Regions from separate parts of the Peribacillus sp. NPDC097224 genome, predicted to be linked through region 2. Evidence: riboswitches for the same ligand, from Rfam matches in the RefSeq annotation. Region 2 holds a riboswitch; each other region holds the start of a gene.
What was found. A riboswitch is a leader RNA that binds a small molecule or an ion and turns the genes downstream of it on or off. The one in region 2 is predicted to bind S-adenosylmethionine.
Positions count from the first base shown of each region.

Region 1: another riboswitch for S-adenosylmethionine. It lies ahead of mtnK (S-methyl-5-thioribose kinase); the one in region 2 lies ahead of ACIQXR_RS13135 (Na+/H+ antiporter NhaC family protein).
Region 3: another riboswitch for S-adenosylmethionine. It lies ahead of metK (methionine adenosyltransferase); the one in region 2 lies ahead of ACIQXR_RS13135 (Na+/H+ antiporter NhaC family protein).

Region 1 covers NZ_JBIWDK010000001.1:496,834-503,699, reverse strand. Annotated here, with positions in the region: gene ACIQXR_RS02565 (pyridoxal phosphate-dependent aminotransferase) at 76-1,260, opposite strand; gene ACIQXR_RS02560 (carbon-nitrogen family hydrolase) at 1,361-2,143, shown strand; SAM riboswitch class I at 2,217-2,369, shown strand; gene mtnK (S-methyl-5-thioribose kinase) at 2,441-3,646, shown strand; gene mtnA (S-methyl-5-thioribose-1-phosphate isomerase) at 3,659-4,705, shown strand; gene ACIQXR_RS02545 (lmo1851 family serine protease) at 5,231-6,688, opposite strand.
Region 2 covers NZ_JBIWDK010000006.1:112,085-118,950, forward strand. Annotated here, with positions in the region: gene sigH (RNA polymerase sporulation sigma factor SigH) at 1-477, opposite strand, end outside; gene ACIQXR_RS13130 (alanine/glycine:cation symporter family protein) at 820-2,256, opposite strand; gene ACIQXR_RS13135 (Na+/H+ antiporter NhaC family protein) at 2,565-3,857, opposite strand; SAM riboswitch class I at 4,062-4,166, opposite strand; gene ACIQXR_RS13140 (ABC transporter substrate-binding protein) at 4,316-5,509, opposite strand; gene ACIQXR_RS13145 (ABC transporter ATP-binding protein) at 5,537-6,244, opposite strand; gene ACIQXR_RS13150 (ABC transporter ATP-binding protein) at 6,237-6,866, opposite strand, start outside.
Region 3 covers NZ_JBIWDK010000008.1:42,681-49,546, forward strand. Annotated here, with positions in the region: gene ACIQXR_RS15640 (methyl-accepting chemotaxis protein) at 1-966, shown strand, start outside; gene pckA (phosphoenolpyruvate carboxykinase (ATP)) at 1,208-2,791, opposite strand; SAM riboswitch class I at 3,369-3,531, shown strand; gene metK (methionine adenosyltransferase) at 3,700-4,896, shown strand; gene ACIQXR_RS15655 (gamma carbonic anhydrase) at 5,037-5,555, opposite strand; gene ACIQXR_RS15660 (alpha/beta hydrolase) at 5,770-6,573, shown strand; gene ACIQXR_RS15665 (hypothetical protein) at 6,650-6,811, opposite strand.

The sequences.
Region 1 (6,866 bases), on a different contig from region 2:
TTAGAATTCTTTTTTATATTCTTTCACGCAATTCATACTTTGTCAATAGGTATAATGTTCAAACTATTCAATATCTCACTGATTTTCTTTGAATATATTCAATGTACGAATTCTTTCTACCGCTTCTTGGAGTCTGTCTTCTGAAGTGAGAAGTCCCACCCTGACGTATCCTTCACCAAATTCACCGAAACCATTTCCTGGTGCAACTGCTACATGGGCATGTGCCAGTAAATGATCTGCAAAGCTCGCTGAAGTATATCCTTCAGGGACCTTTAGCCAAGCAAAGAAGGAAGCATCTGGAGCCTGGACATCCCATCCAATGGATCGTAACCCTTCGATAAATACATTTCGTCGTCCTTCGTACATGTTCACGAGTTCCTTCACACACTCTTGTGAATCCAGTAAAGCGCATGCCGTGGCTTCTTGTATTGCGGGAAAAAGACTGACGTAAAGATGATCCTGCAATAATTCAAGCGATTCGATGACACTCTGGTTGCCAACCGCAAAGCCAACCCTCCACCCCGCCATGTTATATGTTTTAGAAAGGGTGTAAATTTCTATCCCCACTTCTTTTGATCCTTCTGCTTGAAGGAAGCTTACCGGTTTTTTCCCATCGAACCCAATTGCACCATATGCGAAATCATGAACCACACATATCGAGTGTTCTTTTGCCATGGAAACCGTTTCTTCGAAGAATTCTGCTGACGCCGATGCTCCTGTGGGATTATTGGGATAATTCAAGAACATCATCTTCGCTTTGTCAAAAACCTCTTTATCTATTTCCTTATAATCGGGAAGAAAATCATTTTCTTCGGTCAAGGGCATAATTTCCGTTTTAGCTTGGGCTAACGCTACACCTGACAGGTAATCTGGATAGCCCGGATCAGGCACTAAAATTGTATCGCCTGGATTCAACAAGCATTGCGGTAATTCGACTAGACCAGCCTTTCCACCGAAAAGAATCGCCACTTCCGTTTTAGGATCTAGCTTGACGCCATATTCACGTTCATAAAAGAGGGCCGCAGCTTCTTTTAAATAGGGAAGCCCCCTAAAAGGAGAATATTTATGATTCATGGAATTTCCTGCTGCTGTCTGCAGGCTCTTCACGATATGTTCAGGAGTCGGTTGGTCTGGATTTCCCTGCCCAAGATTAATGACATCCTTGCCTTCTGATGTTATGTTATTAACTTTTTCGACTAAAGAAGCAAAAAACTGCTTTGGAAGCTCTTGAAGAAGTCTGGATTTTTCGAATTGCACCATCTTTGCACCTTCTCTGAAATTTCTTGAAATTATAGTCACAAATGATATATGTTTATCTTAATCTTGTAAAGTACTTTTTTACATATGGAGGTTTTAAATGATGAAATGGAAAATCGCCTGTTTACAAATGGACATTGCCTTTGGACAGCCAGATATAAATTTTCAGGTGGCAGAACAATGGATTGAAAAAGCTGTACAGTCTAAACCGGACATCGTCATGCTGCCGGAACTATGGACAACCGGCTATGACTTAACGAGATTACATGAAATTGCAGACGAAGAAGCAGAACAAACCATTACCTTTCTAAAAGCCCTTGCAAAAAAACACCGAATTAACATAATCGGTGGCTCGATTGCAAAGAAAACTAAGGAAGGCATCTATAACACAATGCTCATCATCGATAAAGAAGGCAAACTGGTTAAAGAATATGATAAACTCCATCTGTTTCAATTGATGGATGAACACCATTACTTACAACCTGGCAAAAAAGACGGCTTATTCTCCCTCGATGAAAAGATTTGCGCCGGATTCATTTGCTATGATATCCGTTTTCCGGAATGGCAACGGGCCCATACGGTACGAGGTGCGGAGGTTATCTTCGTGACCGCCGAGTGGCCAAAGCCTAGGCTCCATCATTGGAGGGCACTGTTAATCAGCCGGGCAATAGAAAACCAAGCCTTCGTTGTGGCTGTGAATCGTTCCGGTTCTGACCGAAATAATCATTTTGCCGGACATTCCATCATCATCGACCCGTGGGGAGAAATCATTTGTGAGGCTGGTGAAGAAAAAGAACTTCTACTCGGCACCCTTGACTTAGAAAAAGTAGGAGAAGCAAGAAATAAAATACCCGTTTTCGAAGATCGGCGGCCGGAGTTTTATTAATTTACCATTGACAAACTATTTGAAATATTGATATCATTCATTCGAGATTAATTTTCTGAAAATAAATACAATACTCTTATCAAGAGCAGGCTGAGGGATAAAGGCCCTATGAAGCCCAGCAACCGACTGTAATACCATTGTGAAATGGGGCGGGAATTCCGCCGGATTATATCCACAGAGCACGGTGCCAAATCCACCAGAAAGAATTCTTTCTGGGAGATAAGAGGTTCGAAGTGAAGCTTCTGCCTCTTTCTATGGGAAAGGGGCTTTTTCATATTTTTTAATGTACTTGGAGGGATAACAATGACTCAACCATCAAATTTCAAGCTATTGACAAACGAAACGGCAATTGACCTAACGAAGAAACTTGGGTTACTGCATTCAGATGACTCATTACTATGTAATGAAATCGGTGACGGAAATTTAAATTATGTTTTTCACGTTACAAATCCCGTAACAAATAAAGGAGTTATCATCAAACAAGCAGTTCCTTACGCAAAGGTTCTTGGTGAAAGCTGGCCATTGACTTTAAAAAGATCGGCTATCGAAGCGAATGCATTAATTCAATTCAGAAGCTATTGTCCCGAACTTGTCCCACAAGTCTATTATTCTGATGAACAGCTTGCAATCACCGTCATGGAAGATTTATCACACTTGAAAATCGCCCGGACCGGATTAATTGAAGGAGATCATTTCCCTCTATTATCCAAACACATTGGTGAATTTGTTGCAAAGACCGCTTTTTATACGTCTGATTTTCATTTGGAACCGGCAGCGAAAAAAGAGGTTGCCCGGAACTTCACGAATCCAGAACTCTGCAAGATTACTGAGGTTTTCATTTTCACGGATCCTTTTTTGGAGGAACATCCAGGCGAGTTTGAGCTTGAGTTGCTGGAGGCTGCCAAGTCTATATGGAAAGATGCTGATTTAATACTGGAAGTGGCTAAGTTAAAACAAAGCTTCGAATCCGAGCAGGAGGCCCTTCTTCATGGCGATTTACATACGGGAAGTATATTTGCAAGTGATACAGAAACAAAGGTAATTGACCCTGAATTCGCTTTTTATGGTCCTGTTGGATTTGACCTTGGACAATACATGGCGAATCTCCTATTCCAGGCAGTAACACGCGAGGCCACTGGGAAGGAAGAAATCTTTACTCATCTTCAGGAATTTTGGAATACATTTGAAGAAACATATACGAACCTGTGGAATTCTGAAAATAAAAGTCCTTACAGTAAGATCGAAGGTTATCTTCCATATGTACTCAACAAGTTTAAAGGTGATGCATATGGCTTTGCAGGATGTGAACTAATTCGAAGAACCATTGGCCTATCTCATGTTGCTGATTTAAATGGCATTGAGAATAAAAAAACTAGAATTACAGCTAAAACGGCTACCTTGAAAATCGGGGCCCATATAATCAAAAATCGGAAAGAACTGAATATTCCAGCAGTGATAGAAGCCGTAAAGCAATATACATTGCCTTCCTATTCAGCCCTATAAGGAGATATACATATGACAACTACAACGCCACTACCCTATTCCGTCCAATGGAATGATACCCATATTACCTTATTGAATCAACAGGCCTTGCCATCAAAAATAGAATTCATTGAACTTTTTACGGTTAAAGATGTATATGACAGCATCTTGACCTTGAAGGTCCGTGGTGCCCCCGCTATCGGGCTAACTGCAGCATTTGGCGTTGCTCTTGGTGCAATCCAGGAAAATACCACGGATTTATGGCAATTTAAACACAATGTCACGAAACATGTTACTACACTCGCTTCTTCAAGACCAACAGCGGTCAACCTTTTTTGGGCACTGAAAAGAATGGAGAATACTCTACAAGCAGCCAATAGCATCGCTTCAGCCAAAAGCGCTCTTGTTGCTGAAGCAAAAAAGCTATTTTCAGAGGATGTGGAGATGTGCCGAAAAATTGGTGAATACGGATTGTCTTTATTCAACGAGGGTGATTCTATTTTAACCCATTGTAATGCTGGGGGGATAGCCACTGCACGGTACGGAACTGCCCTCGCACCTTTCCACCTGGCCCAGGAAAGAACCTTTCCTATAAAGGTCTATGCCTGTGAAACGAGACCTGTCTTGCAAGGGGCACGACTCACCGCATGGGAACTTATGCAAGCTGGAGTGGACGTTACATTAATCTCGGATAATATGGCAGCCCACACCATTCATCATAAAAAAATCGAAGCCATTATAGTCGGAGCAGACCGTATTGCGGCAAACGGTGATACAGCCAATAAAATTGGTACATTGGGTTTGGCGATATTAGCTAAGCATTACGATATTCCTTTCTATGTAGCAGCACCATCAAGTACATTCGATTTATCTCTCGAGTCGGGTATCTCCATCCCAATCGAAGAAAGGAATGGGGATGAAATCACTTCTATACAAGGAGTCAGGATAGCACCAGAAAATGTGAAGACATTCAATCCTGCTTTTGACGTTACGCCCCATTCTCTTATTACAAGCATCATTACCGAAAATGGCATCATTTCACCTGATTACAGGAGTAATATCCCGCTTTTTGTAAAATGAAATTATTTATAAAGGATTAATCAAGGGGCTGTCCCAAAAGGTGTAATTACACACCGAAATTGAATAAATAGTAAAAGGCAGAAACGTTGATTTAACAACATTTCTGCCTCTTTGTTTTTGCGAAATTCACTGGAATAAGGACTTATTAGACAGCCCCTTCATTCTTTTCACGATTAACCTTGGAAACCCATTCAGTTGCTCCTGTTATATTTATTCTGACGAGGTTCTTTTTGATAGATATAATCGCAGAATTTAGTCAGATTGGCATCTAGCCTTCTTTGATTTTTCTGCCGCTTTTCGGTAGTAATCATTCTTAGCCTTGTATGAAAGTTCATGTTCCTCAAGCAGGGTTTACCGCTCGTTTTCTTCAAATTCTACTTCATCATGGATACCCTTCCATTCCCCACCCATTGGTACTTCTTCCATGGTCACCTTATGGATTACACACACACCTAAGTCAAGCATACGAAAAACGGCCCATCAGCAATAAATGCTTGCTGATAGGCCGCTTGTTTTTATAAAAGATTATTTGATTTTCTTTTTCAATACTTCCACCGCTTTTTTCACTTGAGTATCATTTTTAAGGATTTTATCCCTAATGACTTCCATCAATTTAACGGTTGTATCGTCTTTAATGACACCTGTTTCTTTGATCTTATGATCCTTTTGGAATTCCTTGACCGCTACCTTTGTTTCTTCATCGAAATACTTATCCACTTTTCCTGGATTATACCCGGCTTCTTTCAGCATTTTCTCCGCTGCTTCTACTTCACTCGAGGAATCCGATACTTTCAATCCTTTATCAGGAGAGATATATGGAAGATTGGCATACTCGGGAAGCTTGACTTTTATATCCGGTTCAATCCCTTTTTTATGGATCCAATTGCCTTTCGGAGTCAGCCATTTTTGTGCTGTATACTTAAAGTTGGAACCATCATCAAAGTCTGCGGCTTTTTGCACGGTCCCTTTCCCGAATGATTTTACCCCTACAAGCTGAATACCCGCAGATTCACTAACAGCGGCGGCAACGATTTCAGATGCACTTGCACTTCCATCATCAATTAATACGACCACTGATAGCTTCAACTCACCATTATTCTGGGATTTATAGACTTCTCTTTTTCCTTTTCGATCCTCGACCTGAAGGATGACTTCCCCATTCGGGATAAATAAGTTTGCCATCGCGATCGCTTGGTCAAGCAATCCACCCGGATTTCCACGTAAGTCCAATATTAGGCCTTTCATCTTTTCTTTATCCATGTCTTCAAGTGCCGTATTCAGCTCTTCCACCGTATGCTCAGAAAAACTTGTAACCTGCACTTTGGCAATCCCATCATCAAGCATCTCTGAATAAACCGTTTCAATCGGAATGGTATCACGCTTAATGGACAAAGTAATCGGTTCCTTTTCACCCGCCCTTGAAATGGCAAGCTCCACTTTTGTTCCCTTTTTCCCCCTGATTTTCAAGACAGCTTCCGAAGAACTTAAGCCATCAAGGCTTTTGCCATTGACACTTAGTATAATATCATTAGGCCGGACTCCGGCTTTTTCAGCTGGTGATCCTTTAATGGGGGAAACCACCATGATCTGTCCATCCTTCTCTTGGATTTCAGCACCTATTCCTTCAAAGGAAGAAGAGATGCTCTCATGGAAACTGGAGGCTTCTTTCTTATCCATATAAGAGGAGTAAGGATCATCCAACGATTCTATCATTCCATTTATAGCTCCATCCACGAGCGTGTTCTCATCGATTTCTTCATAATAATTATCTTTGATCGTATCATATGTAGAATATAACTTTTCAAATTCAGGATGATTACTCGGTGCAAGTGACTCTACTTTTTCATCGCCAAAGGTCAACGCGATTGTAGTTATCCCTGCTGTCAAAAATATGAGTAAGAAAATCCCCATAATAAACGTAAACTTTTTTATTTTCACAATTTTGCCTTCATCTTTGGGCTGTTGTTGATTTTCTTCTTCCACTGAAGCCTCACCACTTTCATTCTTCATGACAATATTAACTAATACATCCTATTTTATCAGCTTTCTAGCAAATCGGAAAACTTTAGTTATCAAATTTTTTGAATGATATGTAAGTGCCTACCATCTTGCTCCAATCCAGCTTTCTTATAGAGACCAATTCTTTATCCACATTCTATTT
Region 2 (6,866 bases):
TTTCAGTTCAATTTCACTGAATTCTTCTAATCCTATTAAAATGGCAACCGGATCCATCTGCTTTTGCTCAGGAACGACATCAATAAGAGCTTGCTCCGATTCCCCTTGGTAAATAGGTCTAAACAGTGAAACATAGGTATTCAAAGGGGAATGCTTTTGTCTAGTGGCCGCTTTGACGGCAGTGATAATTTGTCTAGTAATGCAAAGTTCAGCAAATGACTTAAAGGAAGCCGAATTTTTGCAATCTCGATAATCCCGGATAGCCTTATACAGTCCAATCATGCCTTCTTGAAAAACATCTTCCTTATCTCCACCCGTTAGAAAATACTTCATTGCTTTAGTTTTGACAAGACCTTTATACTTCGTAATTAATTGATTCAGTGCCTCATCGTCACCATCTTGAAATTTGCCTATCAATATTGCATCTTCCATTTGTGTAGGGTTTTCTACTTTTTCCTTATCGAGGATCATACTCATTTTTATTCCTCCACTCACTTAGTTGAGCACCAAATAACTACAAGGTTGCGTTTTAGCTTCAAAATATTGGTAGAGCCTTATAATATTATAGTATCTCAGCTACATCATTAAAGATACCCTTAAATACCGACATTTTCCAACAATATTATATATTACCAACTAGTAAATAGGAATATTGATTTATAAATTGTTTCATTTTATAAAGGTATTTATTCACAGTGTAATAGAATATTTAGAAAGAACATAACCCGGATTAAGATGTGGGGTTATATTGGGCTATCAAAATGTATAAAAAAAGACCTCGAAAAAATATCGAGGCCTTTTTATTCATCAATCTAGATTCTATTTCAATACCTTTTTACTGGATTCTTCCATGTGATCGGTTGGTTCACCCCAGCATTCAACATTCTTTAATCCCTTAATGTTACTTACATGGAAAACGGGATTCTTACCATCTTTCTTTTGCTTTTGATAATCAGCAAGGGCAGCGAAAGCTATTTTCCCTAGCAAGGCTATGGCTATCAGGTTTATGATGGCCATTGATCCCATCAGCAAATCTGCTAGATTCCATACAAACTCGAGCGAGGCCATCGATCCGAATATGACCATTCCAACGACTGCTGCACGATAAATATTTATCCAAACTTTTTTTTCATTAATAAAACTGATATTGGATTCTCCATAATAGTAGTTTCCAACAATTGAACTAAATGCAAATAAAAGCACAATAATAGCTAAGAATATACCAGCCCAAGATCCCAAATTCTCACTAAGGGCATTTTGCGTGAGAACAATTCCATCTGTTTCCTTCGACGAATACAGGCCGGAAAACAAGATGATAAAGGCCGTAGAACTACATATGATAAGCGTATCTACAAAAACGCCAAGTGACTGGATAAGACCTTGTTTTACCGGATGGGTGACATCTGCCGTAGCGCCAGCATTTGGAGCACTCCCCATTCCAGCTTCATTAGAGAACAATCCCCGCTTGATTCCGTTCATCATGGCTGCACCCAGTGCACCACTAGCAATTTCCCTCAATCCATCAAATGCACTATCAAAGATTAAAGCCAGAACACTAGGTAACTCGGTTATATTCATAATGATGACAACTAATGCTATTATTACATAAGCACCTGCCATGAAAGGCACAATGACTTCGGACACTTTAGCTACTACCTTAATCCCACCAAAAATGATTACAGCCGTAATGATTGCTAAAATAAGTGCAGTGACCCATTTCTCAACTCCAAAAGATGCTTGGAACGCACTTGTAATCGTATTGGCCTGAACTGAATTGAAAGCAAGTCCGAACGTCAATGAAATCAAAACTGCAAACGTGATACCCATCCAGCGTGCATTTAATGCTTTTTCCATATAATAAGCTGGACCACCACGGAATGCTTCTCCGTCTTTGACCTTGTAAATTTGAGCAAGTGTGCTTTCAATGAAAGCAGAAGCGGATCCAATCAATGCGATTAACCACATCCAGAAAACTGCTCCCGGACCACCAGTTGTGATGGCTATAGCCACACCTGCCAGATTCCCCGTTCCTACCCGGGAAGCCGTGCTGATACAAAAGGCCTGAAACGATGATACGCCTTTCTTATCTGCCGTAGCACCTTCCCCTAGTAACCTAATCATTTCTTTCACCATTCTAAATTGTACGAATTTAGTCCGAAAAGAAAAATAAATGCCCATTCCAATTAATAATATAATCAGTATAGATGACCATAATAAATCATTTGTTTCAGTAATAAACTTTTCTACTATCTCCATTTTTAAACGAACCCACCTCTAATTATTTCAATACAATACCTTTAGAGTTCCCGCTTTTGCAAAATAGTAAACACTTAAGAATAAAGATGACTCCGTATATTGTATTTAATTATACTATTTTAATATTATTGAAGAAGGATATTAGTTTTTTGGAACATAAAAGAATTAAAGATTTCATCCACACTTTCCATTCGAAGTCACTTACCCTAAAAAAGCCCTGGCGACAATGCTCCAGGGCCAACATTCATGATTTTACATTCATGATTTTACATTCATGATTTATTGATACTCTTCCACCCATACTATTTTTATTTCTTCTTCGAGAACCGGGGAAAACCTATTAAAATGGCTATGATTCCTGAAATCCCGATTAAGACTGGATAGAACGAATAGGGTAGGATACTGATAGGAGAGATGTGTGCGACACCTGCAGCTAAAAGTAGTTGTGCTCCGTATGGCAATAAGCCCTGAATGCTACAAGCGAAAACATCGAGCAAACTGGCAGATTTCCGTGGATCGATTTCATACTTTTCGGCAATGTTTTTTGCGAGTGGACCAGCAATGATGATGGATATGGTATTGTTTGCCGTTGAAAGATTCGTTAAAGCCACCAATCCCGCGATACTGAACTCTGCACTTTTTCTTGATTTGCTCTTTCTCGTCACGAGGTTCAGTAGGTAATCGATTCCGCCGTTATGTTTGATAACAGAAACCATGCCTGCAATCAAAATCGCTAGGAAGGAGATTTCATACATCCCAGCCATTCCATCCCCCATTTTTTGAATCACTTCCATTGCATGATAACTACCATCCGCTAAACCGATGATTCCGGCAAAGACGATGCCGATAGAGAGAACCAAGAATACATTGATCCCTGCCAATGCTGCCACTAGAACACAAAGGTAAGGTAGAATTTTGACCCAATTGTAGGCTTCTCCAGAAATTGTAGCTTGTTCACCCATCGTCAGAAAACCAAGGATAAAACATGTGATTATTGCAGCAGGTAACACAATAAAAAAGTTCACTTTGAACTTATCTTTCATTTTCGTTCCCTGTGTGCGTACAGCTGCTATAGTCGTATCCGAAATGAAAGAAAGATTATCACCGAACATGGCACCACCAATGACCGCAGCCATGGAAAGGGCAACAGATATATCCGTTTGATCACTGATTCCTACTCCAATAGGTGCTAAAGCCACTATCGTTCCCATACTTGTCCCCATTGATAATGAGATAAAGCAGGCGATAATAAATAACCCCACCATTAAAAGATTTTGCGGAACAATTGAAAGTGCTAGATTCACCGTAGACGCTACGGCCCCCATCCCATTTGCCACTTCCGAAAAAGCCCCAGCCAATAGGAATATGACAACCATCAACATGATGTTTGAATCCCCGGCACCTTTACAAAAGATTTCTACTTTCTGATCGAATGATTCCTTTCGATTCATTGCCAGTGCCGTAGCAGATGCAATGGCTATGGCAACAATCACTGGAAATGTGTAAAAATCTTTTGTAATAACACCTGAACCTATAAATAATATCAAAAAAACGATAAACGGCGTTAAAGCCCATGGATTCCCTTTATTGTCTAAACTCATGATGTACACCTCTTTAGTATTTTGCATGGTAATGGTAATGGATACTCTTTTTGGACTCTCTAAATTTTCCGGCATCCCTTCATTTTAATATGGTCTTGATTATAGAATAGTAACAAACCATCAAGAACAGATTCCTATCCTATGAGTACAAAAAGACCTCTTCCGTTTTATTACAAGAAGAGGTCTTTTAATCTATAAACACTCCTCTTATCTTTCAGGTCAATCGCCTGCTGGATTTGGCACAGCACTCTAAATAAGTCTGCTGCCGAGACATCTTCGGGCCAGTCCCTCAGTCTCTCTTGATAAGAAGTAAGAAATATTCATTTTTTCAAAGCAAATATAAGAGTACAGCATTTTAAGAGTTTTCGCAAGGTAAAGTATTAAAGATTTTTATAAACTGATGGAATGCATTAGTTTTTAGCTTTCGGGGCGAAAAGGTAGTTAGTGTGAAAGCACCTTTATTCTTCTACATTGATGGGTACCACTTTTCCATCTTCGACCGCTCCTACAACGACTTTTGCTGCGAATCCACCGTTTTCGTCAATCGATGGTATATTGTAAATTTTCTGTTCAGGTGCCGTATTTGTCAGCCCATCCTGCATATGGTCACGGATCGCATTCACATCATCGACTGTTCCCGCCGCTTTCATTGCCTCCACAAAGGCATACATAGCAATGTAATTCAACCCCACTTCAGAACTAGCATCTTCCTTATAAATTTTTTTATATTTATCAATGAATGCCGGTATTGCTTCTTCCTTGGAATCGATTAGCGGAAGAACACCGATCGAACCTTCCAATGTTTCGTACGAGCCCGCTATTGGTTTCATTTGATCCAGTTTCGCCTGGTCCATGATAATGAAACCGCCTTTAAAGCCTAGTTCCCTTGCTTGTTTTGCAACCTTGGCCGTAGGCTCTGACGCCCCCCCGATGAAAAGGACATCAGGCTTTTCTTTTAGGGCATTTGTAACAGTCGTGAAGAAATCCGTTTCTTTAGAAAAATCAATGGAGGCATTATACACGACTTCACCACCCTGTTTTTCCCAATGAGGAAGTAGGTTTTCCGCCCAGTCCTTCCCGTACTGGGAAGATGGTGGCAATGCCGCAATTTTCTTTCCGAAGTTTTCCATTGCATACGTAGAAAACGGTTCAATATACCCTTCATAATTTGGCGGGATCCTCACCGTTAATGAATTACCGCTTTCCGTGATGGCTGGTTCACTCGAATAGCCACCGATGATGAATTTCTCTTTTTCGTTAAAAACCTGAAGGGCGAGTATCCCTCCACTATGAGGAGTGAAAATAATCGGAGTTTTGTATTCCTGAATTAAACGTTTAGCATTTGAACCCGTTTCATTCGGTAAGTACTTATCATCCAACGAAACCAGGTTGAGCGTATATTTTTCCCCTTCCACTTCAAACCCACCAGCATCATTGATTTCATTTACTGCCATCTCCACACCATTTAACGTTCGTTTTCCATATAAGGCTGCTGCTCCACTCAAAGGACCGCTAAAACCGATATTGACGACATTCTTCCCTTTACTGGCCTTTCCTCCCCCACTTGAGGCAGGGCTGTCTCCTTTGTTACAGCCGGCTAGTGCCGTTAGGACGAGTAATAGCATGACAAAGAATACACTCAATTTTTTCATGAAAATCCCCCATTCATTTTTAAACTCTTATGCTCCGATATAAGCTTTCCGTACTTCATCATTAGCCAATAATTCTTTTGCAGTCCCTTCGACGACAATTTCCCCATTTTCAAAAACATATCCCTTATCTGCAATGCTAAGAGCCGCATTCGCATTCTGTTCGGCTAGTAGAACGGTTATGCCTTCCCGGTTTATTTCTTCAATGACTTGGAACATCTGTTCAACGATCAAAGGAGCGAGGCCCACGGAAGGTTCATCTAGCATCAAAAGCTTTGGCTTAGACATCAAGGCCCTGCCAATGGCTAGCATCTGTTGCTGTCCACCACTCAAGCTGCCGGCTTCATCATGGAGTTTTTCTTTTAAAATAGGAAATAAATGATAGACATTTTCCAATGAGGCCTTGATTTCCATCTTTTTTTTTCGATGTACGTAAGCTCCCATCTTCAAGTTTTCCTGGACAGTCATCTGAGGAAACAGTTTCCGCCCTTCTGCACATTGCACGATTCCAGCTTGGACATTCTTATCCGGATCCCTACCTCCGATAGCCAGTTCCTCAAAATGAATTTCACCCTGAGCCAGCTTGCTTATGCCGCTGATAGAACGGAATGTCGTGCTTTTCCCTGCTCCATTCGCTCCCAGTAGAACGACAATTTCCCCTTTTTTCACTTCAATATTCACATGCTTGATCGCAGAGAAGCTCCCATAACATACAGTAACATCAGTTAACTTAAGCACTAGCACTACCTCCTAAATAGGCTTTAATAACCGCCTCATTCGCCCTGATTTCTTTTGGAGTGCCTTCAGCAATCTTTTCCCCGTAGTTCAGGACCATGATATGGTCAGCTAAGTTCATGATCATATGCATCTTGTGCTCGATCAAGCAAATCGTGAAGCCCGACTGATTCAACTCCTTGATCAGTTCTGTAAGCCCTTCTGTTTCATCAGGGTTTATGCCGGCGGCCGGTTCATCAAGAAAGATGATTTCCGGATCCGTCGCAAGGGCAAGGGCAATCGCAGTCCGCTTCTTTTCCTCTTGAGAAATACTCGAGACCATCTTATTTGCCGAATCCATTAAGCCGACAATTTTCAATACTTCCATCGCTTTATCACGACAGGCCTTTTCCTCCCGTTTTAACCTCTTCGTCCTTAGGATAGCATCTACCAAATTCGATTTAGTTCGAAGCCTATGCCCTACAATCACGTTATCCAAGATGGTGGATTGCTCAAAAAGACTAGTCGTCTGGAACGTTCTTGCTATGCCAAGCCCCGCTATTTCATTGGCAGGAAGCTTCGTGATGTCTTTCCCTTTGAAGAGGACTGCTCCAGAACTTGGACGATGGAAGCCGCTGATCAAGTT
Region 3 (6,866 bases), on a different contig from region 2:
GCCGGTGCATTCAACAAAATGGTTAATGAACTGAAGTCGATAGTCTCGAGTATGAGGGATTCTTCGAGCCAGTTAGCCGTTCAAGCGGAGCAAATGTCAGCCAGTTCCGAGGAAAGCCTTGCCTCTTCGGAGATGGTTGCTAAAACGGCAGAGGATAATATGCAAGGAACGAATCAGCAAGTGGTCATTATTGAAAATTCGGTGGATTCCATGAATGAAATGGCTGCAGCCGTCGGGAGAGTTACGGAAAGCAATGTCGACATGCTTCAATCTGCTGAAACGGTGAATTCGCTAGTTCGTGAGGGGTCATCCAGCATGAATGCGGTGACAAAGGAAATGAATCATATCAATTCCACCATTCAGGACTCGGCGAAAATCATGGAAATGATGACGAGCCATTCAAGTGATATTCAAAGAGTGACAGCCTTGATTACGGACATTTCCGACCAAACCAATTTACTGGCATTGAATGCCGCGATCGAGGCTGCCCGTGCCGGGGATCATGGAAAGGGTTTTGCGGTCGTGGCAGATGAAGTCCGGAAACTGGCTGAGCAATCGAAATTGTCCGCTTCAGAGATTGCAAACATGGTCAGCATGATTCAAGATGCGACCAAAAAAGGGGTGGAATCCATCAAGATGGGAACCAAGAAAGCCGAAGATGGACTCATTGCATCGGAGAATTCCTTGCAGGTGTTCGACCAGATCAAAGTGGCTGTCGGTGAAGTGGGAAAACGGATAGAGTCGGCATCCAATGCTATCGAAGACATTCAAGCCATGACCGAAGAGGTGGCAGCAGGGGCCACTTCCGTAAAGGAAATTGCGGTGAGCGCTGCTGAACGGGCACATGATACAAGTGCAGCCACAGAAGAGCAGCTAGCGGCGAATGAACAGATTACGACAGGCGCCCAATCACTAGCAATCCTGGCCGAAAACCTACAGAAGGAAGTAAGCCATTTCAAGATTTAAGAACACGATGAAGAACCCGAACGAAGAACACCACTCACACGGTGTTTTAGTCGTTCGGGTTTTTTCTGTTGCAATGCGATTTGTCACATGAAATAGGAGGAAGGGGATGGGGATAACCAAGGGGTGTGCGCGTAGAAAGCTAATATGGGGAAGAGGAGGATATCCAGGGACTATGCATTCTTGCTTTGATGATGAAGAAAAGGACCAAGCGATTTTCGCTTGGTCCTTTTTCCTAACTTTATTATGCAATCGGCCCGCCAAGTTCTTCGATTTCGTTTGGTACGCTACCGAATTTCTTGAAGTTTGCACGGAATTGAGCGGCAAGGTCTTTTGCTGATTTTGTGTATGCAGCAGGGTCTGCCCATGTTTTGATTGGTTGAAGCACTTCATCAGGAACACCAGGAACATGAACCGGAATGTTCAAGCCGAAGATATCGTCTTGAACGGTTTCAATGTTGGCTAATTCACCTTCAAGTGCCGCTTGGATCATGGCACGAGTGTAAGCAAGCTTCATACGGCTTCCAGTTCCATAAGCTCCGCCAGTCCATCCTGTGTTAACCAGGTATACTTTTGCGTCATGCTCGTCGATTTTTTCTCCAAGCATTTCAGCATAGCGTGTAGCAGGAAGTGGTAGGAAAGGTGAACCGAAGCATGTAGAGAATGTTGCTTCAGGAGACGTCACGCCTCTTTCTGTACCTGCCAATTTGCTTGTGTATCCGCTCAAGAAGTGGAACATGGCTTGTTCTTTAGAAAGTTTGCTGATTGGAGGCAGTACGCCAGAAGCATCAGCCGTTAAGAAAATGATTGTATTCGGGTGTCCCGCAATACTTGGATTCACGATGTTATCGATCGCTTGCATTTGGTATGCAGCACGGGTGTTTTCCGTTAATGAGCTGTCATCGTAGTCCGCCACGCGTGTTTCGGGATCTACCACGACATTTTCCAATACGGCGCCGAAACGGATGGCGTCGAAGATCTGTGGTTCTTTTTCACGTGAAAGGTTGATGGTTTTTGCATAGCATCCGCCTTCGATGTTGAATACACCATTAGAAGACCAGCCGTGTTCGTCATCACCAATCAGTTTACGGTTCGTGTCGGCAGATAAAGTCGTTTTACCAGTACCGGACAATCCGAAGAATAAAGCGACATCGCCTTCACGACCTACGTTTGCCGAACAATGCATCGGAAGGATTTCTTCTTCCGGAAGTAGGTAGTTCATGATTGAGAAAATCGATTTCTTCATTTCACCTGCGTATTCAGTTCCACCGATTAGGATAGTACGGCGTTCGAATGATACCATGATGAACGTTTCGGATTGCGTTCCATCAACTGCTGGATCCGCTTTGAAATTAGGTGCGGAAAGGATGGTGAATTCTGCTTCATGCCCTCTTAGTTCTTCCTCATTCGGACGGATGAACAATGTATGAGCAAAAAGGTTGTGCCAAGCATATTCATTAACCACTCGGATAGGAAGGCGTGATGATTCGTCTGCACCAGCAAAACCTTTGAAGACAAAGACTTCTTCTTTTGTCTTTAAGTAATCCACTACTTTACTATATAGTTTATTGAATACTTCCTCGGAAATGGGTTGGTTAACTGGGCCCCAGTCAATTTTGTCCTTTACAGAAGCTTCTTCCACAATATATTTATCTTTAGGTGAACGGCCCGTGTATTTGCCCGTTTCAGCTTTTACTGCGCCGGTTGAAGTTAAAACGCCTTCATTTCTGCTTAATACTTTTTCAACTAATTGAGGAACTGAGAGTTGAGTTTGCACATTATTTCCTGCTAATAATTGGTGTAACTCATTAACGTCAACAGAATTCATATATGAGATACCTTCCTTTGTTTAAGTTTTTATAATACAATTAGTATAACACATTGGATTAAATAGTCTATACTATTTAACTTTTTTTGTGAATGAAAATGGAATAGTCGCATTAATCAATTATCTCACTTCGAGTGTAACCTTATGTATAGTGCGGGCATATACTTGCAGTGAGTCATCCTGGATGGATGTTTTTGAATCTGGTTGAATCGGGAGACGATCTGGATGAAGTAAATCTAGGATGTGAAAAACGATTGCTGCCACAAGTCTTTGTGAAGTCCCGTTTTAGGATTAGTGTACCTTTTCATTTATAATAGGAAGAAAAGAAGTGAACAACCATTTATGTATTTGAAAAAGGGATGAATATGGGGTTCGGATGGTATGTTCATTTTGTCTGATTTATCCATTGTAAGTCAATGGTCTTATCTTCTTAGTTTACACTCTTTAAGAATACTATTTATATTCCGGCTGTGCCAGATAAAAAGTTTTTTTATTTTTCATTGGGGAAAAATGTTCTATTTAGAAAAACATTGACAAATTCAGACTAAATACGATAGTATCTTAAATTGTACGGATTCTCTTATCCCGAGTTGGTGGAGGGACAGGCCCTTTGAAACCCAGCAACCTGCCATATTGAACTTGACTCCAAGGTCAATCGCCGAAAATAAAGCGATGAACCTTCAAGGAATAGTGGTGATGGTGCTAACCTGAGCAAGGTAAAAACCCTTGAACGATAAGAGTGAAAGGATAGATGATAGAATTTTTAAACCTTTCCTCATTTGCCAGGGAAGGTTTTTGTGTTTTTATTCATTAATTCTGTGTCTATGATTGAAACTAATAAGGGAAACGAGTTCCGTAAAAGATCAGGCTCATGCCTACAACATACTAACTTCCAAGGAGGAAATAAGATGTCAAAGAAACGTCTATTTACTTCTGAATCTGTGACAGAAGGCCATCCGGATAAAATTTGTGATCAGATTTCAGATTCCATTTTAGATGCAATCCTAGCTAAGGATGCAAATGCACGCGTTGCGTGTGAAACAAGTGTAACGACAGGTCTTGTACTTGTTGCTGGAGAAATTACAACATCGGCTTACGTGGATATTTCACGCATTGTCCGCGATACGATTGCAGGTATCGGGTACACTCGTGCGAAATATGGTTTCGATGCCGAGACTTGTGCTGTGCTAAGCTCGATCGATGAGCAGTCTGCTGATATTGCAGCGGGTGTTGATAAAGCATTGGAAGCACGTGAAGGTACGATGTCCGATGAGGAAATCGATGCTATCGGTGCAGGGGACCAAGGTCTTATGTTCGGATTCGCGTGCAATGAAACGGAAGAGCTTATGCCACTTCCCATTTCATTGGCTCATAAGCTATCATTCCGTCTTTCTCAAGTTCGTAAAGATGGCACGCTAAGTTATTTACGTCCTGATGGAAAAACGCAAGTAACGGTTGAATATGATGAAAATAACCTACCTGTACGTGTAGACACAATCGTCATCTCCACACAACATGATCCTGAAGTGACACTTGAACAAATTCAAGCCGACTTAAAAGAACATGTGATTAATGCGGTCGTACCGGCTGACTTAATCAATGAAGATACGAAATACTTCATCAACCCGACTGGCCGTTTTGTAATCGGCGGACCTCAAGGGGATGCTGGTCTTACTGGCCGTAAAATCATCGTTGATACGTACGGCGGATACGCTCGTCACGGCGGCGGTGCTTTCTCTGGTAAAGATGCAACAAAAGTGGACCGTTCTGCTGCATATGCCGCTCGTTACGTTGCGAAGAACATCGTAGCTGCTGGCCTGGCTGACAAAGCGGAAGTGCAATTGGCCTACGCAATCGGCGTGGCTAAGCCTGTATCCATCTCAATCGATACATTTGGAACGGGAACAGTAAGTGAAGAGGTGCTAGTGGAATTGGTAGAGGCGAATTTCGACCTACGTCCAGCTGGTATCATCAAGATGCTTGACCTACGTCGCCCAATCTACAAGCAAACAGCTGCATATGGTCACTTCGGCCGTACAGATGTTGATTTGCCTTGGGAGCGTACGGATAAAGCAGAAGCTTTAAAAACACAAGCTAAAGCGTAAATCATATGAGAAAAGGTGCCTTGCTTTAATGCAAGGCACCTTTTTTGATGGGCAAAAATAGGATTAAATATGGCTTCCTAGGGAATAATTCAAGGAATCCTATTTTTAGCTAAGCGTTTTTTGTAATCATACGATTGGTGTTACTTTATTCGGTCAGCCTGTTTATAGAGTTGTCCTTTTTCAGCATATTCCCGGACAATGCGATCCATATCCTGGCGATCTTCCTCATTAATTTCACGAACGACTTTGGCCGGCCTTCCAAAGGCTAAGGTGTTCGGCGGGATAACCTTTCCTTGGGGGACAAGGCTTCCTGCACCGATGAAGGCACCTTCACCGATTTCCGCTCCATCAAGGATGATCGAACCCATGCCGATGAGGGCTCTCTTTCGAATTTTGCAGCTATGTAGAATGACTTGGTGGCCAATGGTCACTTCATCTTCGATTATCAGTGGGTTATTGGGACTTTGATGAAGTACGCTGTTATCTTGCACGCTTACTCTTTTCCCGATGATGGTGGGTGCCACATCGCCGCGAATGACGGTATTGAACCAGATCGTTGATTCATCACCGATTTTGACATCGCCTGTCACGACGGCATTTTCAGCAAGATAGGCGCTTTCGGAAATTTCTGGTTCCATGCCTTTGAATGGATAAATAATCAATTTTCATCATTTCCTTTCCGAAGTGGATAATTTTGCTGTATTATTTTAATATACCGTATCAAAATAGCCTTGGCTACTATTTGATTGAGCACAATTAATTAGGTTTCGTTTTTGTTGAAAACCGAAAATGTGGTTATAATTTACCATATAGATTATTTTTCATTCTGCATGGAACGTTTACAACTAGAGAAAAGTGAAAGGGGGATTTCGAATGTGGAAATGGGAGACGGACGGAGATGCAAAAGGCGTCATCGTCATTATTCATGGGGCAATGGAGCATCATGGCCGTTACAAGTGGTTAACACAAATGTGGCTTTCAGCCGGATACCATGTCGTCATGGGCGACCTACCCGGGCAGGGAATGACGACACGCGCCTTCCGGGGGCATATCGATTCCTTTGACGAATATTTAGAAGAAGTAAAAAGCTGGATTGAAGATGCATACGATTATTCCCTTCCTGTCTTTTTATTAGGACATAGCATGGGTGGGTTGATTGCGATCCGCCTGCTTCAGGAGGAAGAATGGGACATCGCGGGGGTCATTTTATCATCGCCATGCCTCGGTCTGATGACGCATCCTCCCAAATACTTAACCGCCATTTCACACGGCATGAATATCGTGATGCCAAAATTCCGGGTGGATTCTGGGTTAACTCCCCAAATGGCGACGAGGAATTCGGAAATCCGTGAATCGGATACGAACGATACATTGTACATTACCAAGGTTTCCGTTCGCTGGTATCGGGAGCTTGTACAGGCAATGAAGGATGCTTTTGAAGAGATTCCGGAGTTTCAGGACGTGCCTTTACTGATGATGCAGGGCGGAGATGACAAGGTCGTCAACAAAAAGGCGGTCCGGGAGTGGTTCAACTATAACTTGGCCAGCGAAAAGCAATACAAGGAATGGCCGAAACTATATCATGAAATTTTCAATGAACCGGAGCGGGATGACGTATTTCAATATGCACTGAGTTTCGTTGAAAACCGGTTGAAGATATTGGGCTATGTCGTTTAAATAAGAAAAAAGCTGCTGAGAAACTTCAGCAGCTTTTTGTTTTAGAGGAATTTGTCAAAGACATGTTCGAACGGCTTCAATTCTTCCATCGTGTTCTATCTTCGGTCAATGCAGTCAGGCTGGTGACGAATAGACCATATGATTCACTTGTATCCCGTTTGATTTTCTCAGTCAATAAATCTGCCCTGCCAGTAACGAAGTCGATAATTGTTCCATGTTTCTGCACCCACTTATCCATTTTTTCCTCATTATAATGGGTAAAAGTTTAAAAGTTCGAAAAAATTCGGTCGGAT